DNA from 2 places in the Brevibacillus sp. NSP2.1 genome. Region 2 is predicted to be linked to the other one. Evidence: riboswitches for the same ligand, from Rfam matches in the RefSeq annotation. Region 2 holds a riboswitch; the other holds the start of a gene.
The links. Region 2 has a riboswitch for S-adenosylmethionine ahead of M655_RS03985 (sugar ABC transporter substrate-binding protein). Riboswitches for the same ligand answer to the same signal wherever they lie in the genome.
Positions count from the first base shown of each region.

Region 1: linked by a shared signal. The riboswitch ahead of mtnK (S-methyl-5-thioribose kinase) and the one ahead of M655_RS03985 (sugar ABC transporter substrate-binding protein) in region 2 are both predicted to bind S-adenosylmethionine.

Region 1 covers NZ_CP048274.1:1,062,369-1,069,769, forward strand. Annotated here, with positions in the region: gene M655_RS05155 (sigma-70 family RNA polymerase sigma factor) at 120-638, shown strand; gene M655_RS05160 (anti-sigma factor) at 635-1,828, shown strand; SAM riboswitch class I at 1,921-2,066, shown strand; gene mtnK (S-methyl-5-thioribose kinase) at 2,247-3,476, shown strand; gene mtnA (S-methyl-5-thioribose-1-phosphate isomerase) at 3,473-4,513, shown strand; gene M655_RS05175 (GNAT family N-acetyltransferase) at 4,674-5,228, shown strand; gene M655_RS05180 (ABC transporter ATP-binding protein) at 5,456-7,198, shown strand; gene M655_RS05185 (ABC transporter ATP-binding protein) at 7,226-7,401, shown strand, end outside.
Region 2 covers NZ_CP048274.1:812,243-819,643, reverse strand. Annotated here, with positions in the region: gene M655_RS03995 (ABC transporter permease) at 1-230, opposite strand, end outside; gene M655_RS03990 (sugar ABC transporter ATP-binding protein) at 232-1,722, opposite strand; gene M655_RS03985 (sugar ABC transporter substrate-binding protein) at 1,800-2,822, opposite strand; SAM riboswitch class I at 2,940-3,060, opposite strand; gene M655_RS03980 (ATP-binding protein) at 3,263-4,519, shown strand; gene M655_RS03975 (GNAT family N-acetyltransferase) at 4,540-4,974, opposite strand; gene M655_RS03970 (hypothetical protein) at 4,968-5,162, opposite strand; gene M655_RS03965 (DUF421 domain-containing protein) at 5,320-6,042, opposite strand; gene M655_RS03960 (IclR family transcriptional regulator) at 6,251-6,985, opposite strand; gene M655_RS03955 (dimethylarginine dimethylaminohydrolase family protein) at 7,188-7,401, shown strand, end outside.

The sequences.
Region 1 (7,401 bases), 250 kb from region 2:
ACCCATGATATGCCTTCTCGTTCCGCTAGTCAATCTTTGTTTTTCCGAGAATGTGCATCTGCTCACAGGGAAAAGGAGGCAGCAAGTGAAACTTTTTTACTCAGCGTGGGTGGTATCGGATGAAAGGGTGTGGAGGCATTGGGAAAGTAGGCTTGGAGGACGTGTACCAGTTGCACGTAAACGATATATACCGCTATCTTTTCCGGCTCACACGCGATCGGAGGCAGGCGGAAGACTTGACGCAGGAGACTTTTTTTCGCGCGTATGCCTCCCTGGATGACTATCGCGGGGAAAAAGTGCGGCCGTGGCTGTTCAAGGTGGCCTACCACGCCTTCGTGGACTGGCATCGCAAACAGAAGCGGCGGCCAGTCGATTACGTCGGGAGCGTGCCGGAACGACTGGATGCTTCCGCCGTCGATCCCGCTGACCAGCTCGTGAACCAGGAGTTGTGGGAGGCGGCATCCGCCTGTTTGGAGCGGCTGCCGGAAAAGCAGCGACAGGTGATTTTGCTGTCGGCGATGCAGTTTTCCTACGCGGAAATGGCGGAGGTGCTGGGAATCGAACTGGCGGATGTCAAGCGCTCCCTGTTTCGGGGACGGCAAAAGATGCGGCAACTGTGGAAGGAGGAAGGGCTATGACGAACCAAAACGGGGATGACCGCGAGCAAAAACTGCTTGCTTACCTGAGAGGGGATTTGACGGGAGAGGAAGCGAAACGGCTGGGCGAGGAACTGGCAGACGACGAAGAGTACGGGAAGCGGCTGGAACGGCTATTGCTCGGGGAAGAACAAGGGACAGACGGCAAGCAGGAGGCTGCGCCAGGGCTTTCGGAAGCAAGACAACGGGCGATCGTCCGACGGGGAAAGTGGAAAAACAGGCTGACGACCTCCTTCTATGCCTTCGCGATTCCTTGCCTCGCGGGTGTGCTCTTGCTGTTCGTAAACGGCTGGGTGGGGACGCTGATGCATGACGATTTGTTCCGGGTGGCACGGGACATGGTCAATTTTACCCAGCCTGGCGTGAGCGTGGGCAGCAGCGGCTCGCAGGTGGGGCTGTTGTACGGCAGCATCGACATGGAGCTGCGAGAGCAGGTTGGCAACGAGGCCAAAAGCGCTGGCCGCTTTCGGAGCACGAATGTGCTGTGGAACGTGAGCGCCAGACCGGAGTGGACAGGGGGCGGCAGGGAGCAAAAGCTGTTTTTCCGCTATCCGCTATCGGCCGGAGAACCGGAAGAAGACACGTCCTTTTTGCGCACGCCTGCCTGGACGACGCTGGAAAAGCTGCCGGAAGGAACGGTTTCCCAACTGGCGATCTCGTTTGACAGCTTCCTGACGTATGAGCAGTATGTCGAGCTGGTTTCCCGCCATGTCAGCAGCTACAACCAGGAGACGGTCTGGTTTGCCGTCGACACTGGCGTGGAGGTGAAACAAGTTGACGGGGAAGCCGGCAATCTGCTACTCGGCCCGGGGGAGGTCTGGGGCTTTGCCGAGCGGGAGCTGGATTACGGAACCGCGCCGATTCAGGTGAACGGAGAAGGCGAGCGGCGAATGGCCGCCTTCATGGGCGAGATGAAGTATTTGACCGAGCAAAAAAGCTTGGCGCGCGATATGGGCTACGCGCTGCTTTCGGGCGGCAATCCGCAACTCGAGGAGCGCTATCGCTATTTGCAGGAAAAAGGCGTGCGCATCTACGGCGCCGTCCTGACCGGGCCGACGAAGGAGCTGCTCAGGCTCAAGGAGGAAAAGTCAATTACCGCCGCGTTTGTCGGCAAAATCGACTGGTGGAACTGGGAGCGCCCCGCCGCCTCGGGGACGCAGAATAGCTGGTAGAAGGCGAGCCGTTTTTGCAAAAAAAGAGTGTTGACATCGTGGAACCGCAGGTTGTATGATTCAAACTAAATCAAAACCGCATACGTTTGGATACCTTATCCAGAGAAGGTGGAGGGACTGGCCCGATGATACCCGGCAACCGACACGACGCGATTTCAACGCGAGCAGCGATTGAAGCAAAAAGCGACGTGCACGGTGCTAATTCCTGCAGAAACAAAAGTGGTCTGGAAGATAAGGGGGACATGACACGTTATTTGTACGTGACGACAGCGACCTCTTTTCTTCGGAAAAGAGGTCTTTTTGTATGTCACAGCACGAACGCCGATGGCCGCATGACACCGTTTGACCGCAAGGCTGGGGGATATGACCAGTCCGCTACAGATAGAGAGAAACTACTTAACGAGGGGAGTAATCAATCATGGCATACCGCGCATTGACTGAACAGGAAGCAGTAGAGTACGTAAAAGGCTTGCCGGGTCTGTTTACAGAGGGGGCCGAGCTGACCAGCCGCGAAATCGGGGACGGGAACCTGAATCTGGTGTTCGATATTCAGGAGTCGGCTACCGGAAAAAAAGTGATCGTGAAGCAGGCGCTGCCGTTTGCGAGAGTCGTGGGCGAGTCGTGGCCGCTGACCATCGACCGCGCCCGGATCGAGAGCGAAGCGCTTCGCATCCAGCACAAATACGTACCGGACCTGGTGCCGGAAGTGTACCACTTCGATCAGGAGCTGGCCCTGACGGTGATGGAAAACGTAGGCGACCACATCATCATGCGCAAAGGCTTGATTGAGGGCAAGCGCTATCCGCTTTTTCCGAAGCAGATCGGCCGTTTTCTCGCGCACACCTTGTTCTACACATCGGATTTGGGCGCGCATCCGTACGACAAAAAAGCGCTCGTCGGAACATTCATAAATCCGGAATTGTGCAAAATCACAGAAGATCTCGTCTTTACCGATCCGTACGAAAATGCGCCGACCAACGACTTCAACCCGCTGATTCGCCGGGAAGTGGAAGCGATCTGGAACAACAAGCCGCTCAAGCTGGAGATCGCCAAGCTGAAATACGACTTCCTCACGCGCGCAGAAGCGCTGCTGCACGGCGACTTGCACACGGGCAGCATTTTCATCACCGAGACGAGCCTGAAAGCGATCGACCCGGAATTTGCCTACTACGGGCCAATCGGCTTTGACATCGGCGCGGTCATCGCCAACCTGCTGCTCAACTACGCAGGTCAACACGGATTGCAAGAAGACCCAGGAGAACGCGACTCGTACCGCGAATACTTACTGGAAACGGTGGAAGATGTCTGGAACGAATTCGTTTCCCAGTTCGTTCAGCTCTGGCACAAACAGGCAAAAGAGCGCAGCGCTCACGTCGAAGGCTTGTGGCAAAGCTACGTGAAGCGACTGATTCAGGACACGGCGGGCTATGCCGGCTGCAAAATTTTGCGCCGCGTGATCGGGCTTGCGGGAGTGGCTGATCTGAACACCATCGCAGACGATGAAAAACGGGCAGAAGCCGAGCGACTGGCGCTGGCGATCGGAGAAGCGCTGATTCTCGGCCGCAGCAACGTCGACGAATCGACAGACATCACGGACATCGTCCGCCAGGTAACCGCACGCTACTATCAGGAGGCAACGACAGTATGACAACCAGTACACAAACAACGCCAGTCAAGTGGGAAGACGACGCGCTCGTCTTGCTTGACCAGACGCGTTTGCCAGTAGAGACGATTTACTTGCGGCTGACGACCGCAGAAGAAGTATGGGGCTCCATTCGCCGCCTGGAAGTGCGCGGCGCGCCGGCAATCGGCATGGCCGCAGCATATGGATTGTACCTGGGGATTCGCGGCAGCGAGGCACAGACGTACGAAGCGTTTTGGCAGGAGTTGAACCGTCAGGCAGACTACCTGGGCACATCCCGCCCTACCGCTGTCAACCTGTTCTGGGCGCTCGACCGGATCAAGGCGCGCGTGAAAAAAGACGCTGCCCTGCCAATCGCAGAGCTGAAAGCCGCTGTGCTTGACGAAGCGCTGGCGATTCAAAAGGAAGACGCCGAGGTGTGCCGGACGATCGGAGAGCATCTGCTCACGCTGCTGCAAGACGGCATGGGCGTTCTCACGCACTGTAATCCGGGGGCGCTGGCGACGGCAGCGTACGGAACGGCTACGGCTCCCTTTTATTTGGCCAAGGAACGCGGCTGGAATCTGAAAGTATATGCAGACGAGACGCGTCCCGTCTTGCAAGGCGCTCGCCTGACCGCGTATGAATTGCAGCAGGCGGGCATCGACGTCACGCTGATCTGCGACAACATGGCGGCGATGGTGATGTCGCAGGGCAAAGTGCAGGCGGTCGTCGTCGGAACGGACCGCGTGGCGGCCAACGGCGATGTCGCCAACAAGATCGGCACCTACGGGGTAGCGGTTTTGGCAAAGGCGCACGGCATTCCTTTTTACGTGGCAGCTCCCCTGTCCTCAGTCGACCTGGCAACACCGACAGGCGCGGACATTCCGATTGAGGAGCGTCCGGCCGAGGAGATCACGCACGGCCTGGGCAAACAGGTAGCACCTGACGACATCAAAGTGTACAATCCGGCGTTCGATGTGACGCCTGCCCAATACATTACGGCGATTGTCACCGAGACGGGCATTTTCAAACCGGAAGAGATTGCGAAAAGCAAACAATAATCACGCTCATGAGCGTCTGCCAGTTCGCTGGCGGGCGCTTTTTGCGCAAGAAGCGTCCCTGCCGCTTGCCAAACAATGGCTCCGGTCGCATAATCGAGCGTAAGCAGTCGTTTGCCAGTCTTTAGTCGCTGCATCTACATAATATAAGGAGGGCTTTTGCATGAGAAGGATACCGATTAATGAGGAGACGTTTCTCAAACAGCTTGAGCTGTCCGATGCCGCCGAAATGTTCTGGCTCACGGACACCAACAGACCCTACCTGAAGGAATGGCTGCCTTGGCTGAATTTTACGAAGCGTGTCGAGGATACGAGCCATTTTATCCAGCGAACGATCCAGCAGCATAACGACAATCAGGGCATTCACTACGGAATCTGGCACAACGGACGGCTGGCCGGAACGCTGGGCGTGCACAATATTGACTGGATCAACAAGAAAACGGCGATCGGCTATTGGCTCGGCGCCCAGTTCCAGGGCAAGGGACTGATGACCGGGGCAGTGGCGGCGTACATGGACCAGCTTATTTTCGGCTCGTGGGGGCTGGAAAAGGTCACGATTCAGGCGGCGACGGAAAATTACAGGAGCAGAGCGATCCCGGAGCGGCTGGGCTTTCAACTGGAAGGAATCCTGCGCCGCAACGAGTTTCTGTACGACCATTTTGTCGACCATGCCGTGTACAGCATGTTGAAGGAAGAATGGCTGGCAAGACGTAGCTGAAAAAGTTGGATTGACAAAGAAAATTCAGTAAATTACGATGAAGGAAGCAAGAAGGGGTGCGTGATGCGCGCGCCTTTTTTATATATTAGTACAATTACGGTTTCGCCCATGGTTTGGTTTGGCGCAGCCGGGTTTGTCCATTCGCTGGAAAGGTGCAGTTGCCCAGGAGAAAAGCGCTGGCTGCAATTGAGTTCCATACAAGGCTACATCATGGGAGGGGGATCTGCTTGCATACACTCAAGGAGCTATCGTGGTTTTTTCGCGCGTACTGGAAACGGTACACAATCGGTATCTTGTTTTTATTTCTCATCGACGTCCTGATGCTTTGGCCGCCTCGTCTGATCGGAGAGACGGTCGATGCGATGCGCAACAGCTCTTTGACGACGCAGGATTTGACCAGGACGGTTGCGATCCTGCTCTCGCTTGGTGTCGGGCTGTACGCGATGCGTTTTGCCTGGCGACACTTGCTCAACGGCGGTGCGCTGATTTTGGAGCGGACTTTGCGCGAGCGTCTGTTTGCGCACCTGACGCGGATGACGCCGTCGTTTTACCATCGCAAGCGCAGCGGCGATCTGATGGCTGTCGCGACCAACGACATTCCGGCGATCGAGCAAACGGCGAGTACAGGCGTGCTCACGCTGGTCGATTCGCTGTTCATGACGCTGTTGACGCTCGGGGTCATGGTGACGGTCATCGATTGGAAGCTGACGTTGGCGGCGCTGATCCCGATGCCTTTTTTGGCCTGGTCGACCGCCTACTACGGCAGACTGCTGCACGAGCGCTTTTATCTCGCCCAGGAAGCGTTTGGCGAGATGAACGACCACGTGCAGCAATCGGTTTCCGGCGTGCGTGTGCTGCGTGCGTTTGTGCAGGAAAAGGAAGACATTGAAGCCTATCGCCGGGTCAGTGAAAAAACGCTGGAGCGCAACGTGAGCGTATCGCGGATCGACGCGCTGTTCGAGCCGACGATTGCGATCATTATCGGCTTCAGCTTCCTGATCGGGCTTGGCTATGGAACATACCTCGTCTTTACGAGCGCGATTTCTTTGGGCGATCTGGTCGCTTTTAACCTGTACCTCGGGCTTTTGATCTGGCCGATGTTCGCCTTTGGCTGGCTGGTCAACGTGCTGCAGCGCGGCGGAGCGTCCCACAAGCGCCTCTCCGAGCTTTTGGTGGAACAGCCGGATGTGAAGGAAGTCGCCCACCCGGTGACGGCCGAGACGCCGAATACGGTAGAAGCTCGCCAGTTTTCTTTTGCCTACCCGGGCAGTGAAAAGCCTGCGCTCACTGACATCACCTTTTCGCTCGGGGCAGGCGAGACGCTGGGCATTGTCGGGCGGACGGGGAGCGGGAAGTCGACGCTGTGCCGCGCCCTGTTGCATCAATACGAGTTGAAGGAGCAGTCGCTGTTTGTCGGCGGAGTGCCGATTGAAAAACTGTCATTTGCAGCGCTGCGGGAAAAAATCGCCTATGTGCCGCAGGAGCATTTGCTGTTCTCGCGGACGATTGCGGAAAATGTAGCGTTTGGCCGGCCGCAAGCGACAGAGGCGGAGGTACTGCACGCGCTCAAGCTGGCGGAAATGAGCAATGATCTGGCCCAGTTCCGCGATGGCCTGCAAACGATGGTGGGCGAAAAGGGCGTGACCCTCTCCGGCGGGCAAAAGCAGCGGATTTCGATTGCCAGGGCTTTGCTGCTCGATGCAGGCATCCTCATTCTCGACGATTCGTTGTCGGCGGTCGACGCCCGGACGGAAGAGGCGATTTTGCGTCATTTGCGCGAGGAGCGCGCCGCCAAAACGACGATTATTACCGCTCACCGCCTGTCTGCCGTGCAACACGCCGAGCTGATTCTCGTGCTGGACGAAGGCCGGATTGTCGAGCGGGGAACACATGATGAGCTGATGCAGCAAAACGGCTGGTATGCGGAGCAGTATCGCAGACAGCAAATGGAGCGGGATGTTGCCGGCTAAGCCGTGAAGAGGGAGGGAGAGCGTTTCGTGGGGAAAGAACACGTATGGAAGCGGCTGGCCGCATTTGCGCGGCCGTTTCAAAAGCAAATAGGGGGAGCGCTGATCCTGCTTCTGCTCGGGACGAGTGCGGAGCTGGCGGGACCATTTCTGGCCAAGGCGATGATCGACAATCACATCCTCGCCATCCAGAAGCCCTGGTACGA
Region 2 (7,401 bases):
AGCGACACCGTCGAACCGACAGACAGGTCAAAGCCCCCGACAATCAAGGAAAACGTAACGCCGATGGCGACAAACGTCACGATCGAGATCGAGCGCAAAATGTCCGTAATGTTGTCATACGTAAAAAAATACGGGTTGGTCAAACTGAATAACAGCATAACGATAACAATAACCGCAACCGTTCCGTATTTGTAAATAAAATCAAACAGGCTGAATTTTTTACCTTCCACGTTACTCACCTCCGCTTGCATAATACATAATCCGCTCCTGCGTCGCTTCCGCCCGGCTCAGCTCCCGGACGATTTTCCCTTCGAACATGACCAGAATCCGGTCCGCGATGCCCAGCACCTCCGCAAACTCGCAGGAAAAGTACAAAACGCCCTTGCGCTGCTCCGCCAGCTTTCCGATCAGGCGGTAAATATCGCTTTTCGCGCCGATGTCCACGCCTTTGGTCGGTTCGTCAAACATGAAAATTTGCGCATCCGTATCGAGCCATTTGCCGATTGCGACCTTTTGCTGGTTCCCCCCGCTGAGGTGGCCGACGAGCTGGCCGATGTCCGCTGTCTTCACACCCAGCCGCTGCACCAGCTCCCGCGCTTGCCCCGCCTCGACTCCCCTGCGGACAAACCCGAGGCGCGACCATTTCCACAAAGTCGAGACAGACAAATTGTTTTTCACCGACTCCTCGACAAAAATGCCTTCTTTTCGCCGCTCCTCCGGGACGAGGACGATCCCTGCATCCACGGCTTCCTTTGGCGAGCGCAGGCGTACCGCCTTGCCTTTCAGCCTGATCTCGCCAGCTTCGGCCGCATCCGCTCCGAACAGCAGCCGGGCCAGCTCCGTCTTCCCTGCCCCGACAAGTCCTACGACGCCTACGATCTCGCCCTCGCGAACGCTCACATCCGCACCGCGCACCTTGCCGCCAGCCACTCCGGCCGCTTCCAGGATCACTTCGCCAATCGGCAGCTCCACTTTCGGGAACTCTTCCTCGAAGCTTTTGCCCAGCATGTTCCCGATGACTTCATCCATCGTAGTAGCGGCCGTCTCGCTCGTGGCAATCAGTTGACCGTCGCGCATGACCGTGATCCGGTCGCAGATTTCGAAAATTTCCGGCAGCCGATGGGAAATGTAGATGATCCCGACGCCTGCTTTTTTCAACTGGTCGATAATGAGAAACAGCCGCTCGCTCTCCTTCGTGCTCAACGGGGCTGTCGGTTCGTCAAAAATGACGTACTTCGCTTTTTGCACGGTCGCGCGGGCAATCAAGATCAGTTGCTTTTCGGACAGCGTACATTCCTCGACGAGCATGCGCACAGGGATGGAAAAGCCGAAGCTTTGCAAAATGCTCTCCGCTTCCTTGTGCAGCCCTTGCCAGTTCATGAGTCCCTTGCTGCTTTTGGACACGATCTGGTCGAGCAAAATGTTTTCCGTCACGCTCAAATACGGGATCAGCGCCGTATCGACTTCCTGGTAGACGCACTGGATGCCCAACGCTTTCGCATCCTGCGGCGATTGGATCGAGACGTCCTTGCCGTCAATCGCGATGCTGCCGCCATCCGGCTGATACGCACCTGTAAGAATTTTCATCAGCGTGCTTTTTCCCGCTCCGTTCGCTCCGAGCAGCGCGTGCACCTCGCCAGCCTTGACTTCAAAATCGACGGAGCGCAACGCAGGCACGCCGGAAAACTGCTTCACAATCCCTTTCATCTGCAAGCTGGACACTTTTCGCACCCCCTAAATAAACAAGATTCCCGTTGACAAAAGCAACGGGAATAGCCAAACCAACCAGCTCTATTTGCTTACTTGCCCCACTCTTGTACGTATTGGGACAGATCGCCCATCGTTACTTTTTTATCCTTTGGCAAGTCTTCCTGTTTGACCAGCACCGGATTCAGCTTCACGCTGTCTGGCACTTGCTCGCCTTTCATTTTTTGGAAAACGGTCTGCGCGTGAATGCGTCCGATATTCGACGGATCTACCGCTGCTGTCGCGACCCAAGGAGAGTTTGGCTCCTGGATCAGTTGCAAGTCTTCGTCGCTCAGGTCGATGCCGTACACCTTGATCTCGGTGCGTCCTGCTTGCTGGATCGCACGGGTTGCCCCTTTGGCAAATTCATCCCACGATGCCCATACGGCTGTAATGTCGCCTTTGTTCGGATACTTTTTCAAAATCGCTTCCATCTGCGCTTGCGTATCCAGCGCGGTGTTGTTCGTTGCCGAGCCAAACGCGGCGATTTCCTTGATATCCGGGTATTTTTTCAGGAATGCTTCATACGTTACCTGGCGCTTTTCCATCGGCGCAAAGCCCGCTACCCAAATTTTCACGATGTTGCCTTTGCCGCCCGTATCGGCAGCCAGCTTTTCCAGGCTCAACTCGGCCAGCTTGTTGTCATCTTGCTCGACGACAGGGACGCCCGGCAGCTTGATATCGGTGTCGAACAGCACAACCGGGATCTTTTTGTCGACCGCTTTTTGCGTGCCTTGCTGCAGCGCTTCCGCCGTACCGTGGTCAATCAGGATGCCGTCAAAATTTTGGTTCACCGCAGCATCGAGGTTGGAGGCCATTTTCGACAAATCGGTATCTGCGTTGAATACGGTCAGCTCGCCGCCGTTTTTCTCGACTTCCTGCTTCACGCCGTTAATGTATTGGGCAGAAAACGTGCCGACGTTTTGGCGCATAATCAAGGCAATGCGCTTCGCCTTCTCGCCGCCGGAAGCGCCGCTTCCCGCCTGATTTTGGGTGTCCGCTCCCCCGCCGCAAGCGGTCAAGGCCAGCGACGCAGCCAGTACGATTGATGTGACAAGACCCAGTTTCTTTTTCATCGAAAAATCCCCCTTTTTCTTTCTTCCTGCTGAGCTTCAAGCTGAGGAGGCGACGACCTTCCAATAGGAAAAGCCTCTTTCAACAGATGAAAGAGGCTTGATCGACAAGATTCGCGCCTCTTATCTGTCAGGTATCGCTACCTGTTGGAGTTAGCACCTTGGCTCGCAAGACGGTGATCTTGCCAGCTAGGTTGCCGGGCATCATAGGGCCATTCCCTCAGCCTTCTCTGGATAAGAGTAGTTTTTATTTTCGCAACGTTTGTATTAATATATACAGACTATAATCCTTGTTTTACCCATCTGTCAACTAGGTTTTTGAAGCTTTTGTCCTCCAAAATAATCCCAACTCGATGTCCAAATTTTGGAGGAATTATGTAAGGTCTTGTCGAAACCTTGTAGATTGAAGCAAAAGCCATGCAAATTTGCGATGGGGATGTCTAATGAGTCTACTAAAAGAACTAATCTTGCAAATGTTTTTTGCCTTGACACCGTTTGTTTTGTTCAACATCTATTACCGCGACCGGATGCGTAACTATAGCCGTTGCTTTATTCTCGTAACCAGCTCTGTCTGCATGTTTCTGGCGATGACCTTCGCTTCGAGCGTCAACGAAGGAATCATTTTCGACATCAGGCACGTCATCGTCTTTTTCGCTCTGATCTACGGCGGAGTACGAATCGCCTTGATCGTGCTGATCGAATCAGCGCTGTACCGCTTTTATCTGGGCGGCGAAGGCACCTGGGTCGCCATGCTCGTAATGGCCGCCACGTTTGCAATCTCCCTCCTGATATATCAACGCTACAAAGCCAGTTATCGGAAAACACTGTTTACTCTTTTGACGGGTGCGCTTTTTTCCCTGATAGATTTGGGGTTGACCTATTTCAATTTTCCCACCTATGTATCCCATCAGCTTCCCTATCATGTGCTTGTGATTCCCGTTCAAAATTTTGTCGGCATCTGGCTGTTGATGTCGTTATTTAGCAAATGCGTATCAGACAAGGAATTGTTCATTCGCCATGCCCAAAACGAAAAAATCGAGACGATGAGCCACGTCGCCGCTTCACTGGCGCACGAGGTGCGAAACCCGCTCACGGCCGTCAAAGGATTTTTGCGCCTGATCCAGGAGGACCCGGGAAACATTGCGAAAACCGATCAGTACATTCGCATCAGCATGGACGAGATTCAGCGCACGGAAGCGATTTTGACGGAGTACCTGGCGCTGTCCAAGCCGCTCAAGGAGCGCACCGAGCTGATCGACGTATGCGAGCAGCTCCATGTCGTCCGCGAGGTCATGCTGCCGTTTGCCAACATGAACAACGTCGAGTTGGAGCTGCAAGCTTATGAAAAGCCCGTCACGATCATGGCCAATCCCGACGAGTTCAAGCAGGTGCTGGTCAACTTTATCAAAAACGCCATCGAGGCATGCGCGGAGACGGCCAAAGGGAAAGTCTCCCTGTCGTTGTTCATCGAAAAAAACAACGCCCTGCTCGTCATCAAGGACAACGGCATCGGGATGGACGAGGGCCAGATCAGACGACTTGGCACGATCTATTTTTCTACCAAAACGAGCGGGACCGGACTCGGCCTGACTTATTCCTATCACGTCATTCACACGTTTGGCGGTTCTGTGAGCGTGTCGAGCAAGCCGAAGGTCGGCACCAAGTTCACGATTACGTTTCCGTACCATCAGCCGCAGTAGCAGCTAGGCGAGTGGCCTGGTCATGAAAACCTGCTCGGCCAGCGTGGAAAAGCCCGCACTTTGCAAAATTCGGGTGGTTGCCTCATTTGCGACGGGCAAATTGACGGTGAGGCGATGAAGCTCCTGGTCCAGCGGAGCAAACACATGGGCCAGTGCGCTTGCGACAATCGCCTCCCGGTCTGCTCGTCCGGGACTGGCTTCACACTGAAACAGCAAGGCAGTCGTTTGCCTTCCCTGTTCATCAAAAATCCGCCTGTACAGCGCGTAGCCGCCCGCCTGCACGTTCTCGAGATGGCGACCAGCGCCGCAAGCTCCACGCCCTGCTCGCGGTAAATCTGCAACGTCGCTTCGATCAACGCTTGCCCGACTCCGCTGCGCCTGTGCTTCGGCGCCACCCCTGTCCCTCCGTTCCAGCCGATTTTTCGCCCGCCTCTGTTCCATATCCCGTTCAGCACGATTCCGGCCGGCTCGCCATTACAAACGCAACCAGCGAATGCGCAGGCGAAAGTTCCTCCTTCCCCATTTTCCAGATAAGCGTGTCCGGCGTTTTGGACTGGTCGAAAAAATAGCCGGAAAACCCTCTGTTGTAGGCCAAAACGGCCTCCGCCACCGAACATTGCTCCATCGCCTTGAAAACAAGCATGGTCATTCCTCCCTAATTGAGATGACAACCACACTTATCTTCTAAAATTATTTTTAATTGATAAAATATTTTTTAATAAACGAAATCGGCAAACTACAGGCTTCCTTGAATGGGATAGCCTGGCGCGCCTGTACGCTGCATGCTGTCTGCCTTCCTCTCAATGCTGAACGGGCGGAACCCGCTGCGGATTGTCCGGATGTTTCTCAAAAAACAGCAAGTCGTTTTGCCGATTCAATGTGGCGAGAAAAACCTGCTCGATGGCGACGCCGCTTTTTTTCAGCTCCTGCAAAAGCCAGCCTTCGTCCCGTTCGCGGTACTTCAGCGCCTCTTTACATATTTTCCCTTCGACGATCACAGGCAGGGAGAGGCCCGTCGAGGCAGTCCGGATTTGCAGGTCTTGTCTCGTCACTGGCTGCTGCGCAGATTTTTTCAGGACAGTCAGCCGGCCATTGGCCTCGATGATCGCCATCTCAATCTCCGACAGGTCAAAAATGTCTTTTTCCCGCAGCATTTGCAGTACGTTATCGAGCGAATAGCGTATCTTTTTCAGTTGAGGGACGAGAAACTCTCCGTTGTAAAAAACGACCGTTGGCTCAAACGTGACCATTTTGCCGAAGCGCCTGGACACAATCGACCACTGGGACACGACGCGTTGCAGCACCCCGAGCGCCACAATCGCTACCGCAATGGGAATGTGGTGGACATTCGGCTCGGCAATATCGGCCCCGGTCACGGAGCCTAGCGTGATGATAATCATGAAATCAAAGACAGGCAGCTCGCCAATCGAACGCTTTCCCATGAACAGCGTCACGATCAACAGCAGCGGCAAAATCGTAAATACACGCCCGACTACAATCAAGCTCTCACTGAACAGTTCCACGCAAAAACGCCTCCTGCCCCAACCGTTTCCTCCTGTTACTATGTAAAGTTTTGGCAGTAATTATGCGAAAAGCTTTGCCCGTAAAGCACAAACCGTCACTGGCCCCAAAAAGACTGCCCCCGATCATTCGGGCTGACAGTCTCGCCAGGAGCTTTCGACCATATTTTTCATATAGCAGAAAAATTTCCAGCATATAGACATCGCAAAGCTACATCCTCCCCAGCCGCTGCGACGTTTTGCAGGCGACGTCCTTCACGCGCTCGATCAAATAATTCAACCGCTCTTCTTTCAGATCGAAGGTGACGATGCCGATGCTCAAAGCGCCGATTACTTTTTGCGTGTAATCAAAAACAGGTGCCGCGACCGAAGCCGTATTTTCCGTCCGTTCCGCGAAGCTGACGGCATAGCCGACTTTGCGGATTTCGGCCAGCTTTTCCATGAAAGCGGGCGTCTCCTCCTCGCCGACGAGCTGCAACACGATTTGCCGCGCTTCTTCTGCCGGCATGTGCGCCAAAACAACCTTGTTTGCCGCGCCGATGTGCATCGGGATGCGCAAACCAAGCTGGTCGTAGATGCGAATGTTGTGCTGGCTGTCCACGCGATCGATCACAATCGACTCCAGGCCGCTCGGCTGGCTGAAGTAAACGCTTTCTTCCACCTCTCTGGCAAGCTCCTCGATCATCGGCTTGATGACTTTGCGGTAATCAATCCGGTCGAGCACGCGCAGGCCGAACTCCATCCATTTGATCCCCAGTGTGTACTGCTTGGTAGCTGCATCCTGCTCCACCAGCCCGTGCTTCATCAGCGTGTACAACAAGCGGTAGATCGTACTCACCGGGAGCTGACATTCTTTCGCCAAATCGTTGATGGTCCACCACTTTCTATGCTCGTCCGACGCAAGTGCCGTCGCAATCGCCATCGCCCGATCAAACGATTGAATCACAGTCATTTCCCCTTTTTCCTCATGTCTCGTCTACCTCATCTTACATGATTTGCCGTAATTTTGTGAATCGCAAAAAACTTCCTGCGATAGCCGCTGCAAGCCCGGAATAACGATTGACAGTGCAAAATCAGAATGTGTACACTGAAAATAAATTTTCGAAATATGAACAATATTCTACAATGTGGAATAAAAGGAGGCAACCATGTTCCAAGGCAGCCAATCCATGGTCAAAAAGCTGAAAACCGTCATCATCAAGCATCCCCGCGAAGCGTTTATCAGCCAGGCCCATCTCGACGCATCCTGGAAAACTTTTCACTATACAGACTGCCCTGACTGGGACAAAGCTTTGCAGGAGTACGAAAAATTTGAAGCGATCCTCCGCGAGCACGTAGCCAACGTGCTGTACCTCCCGCAAT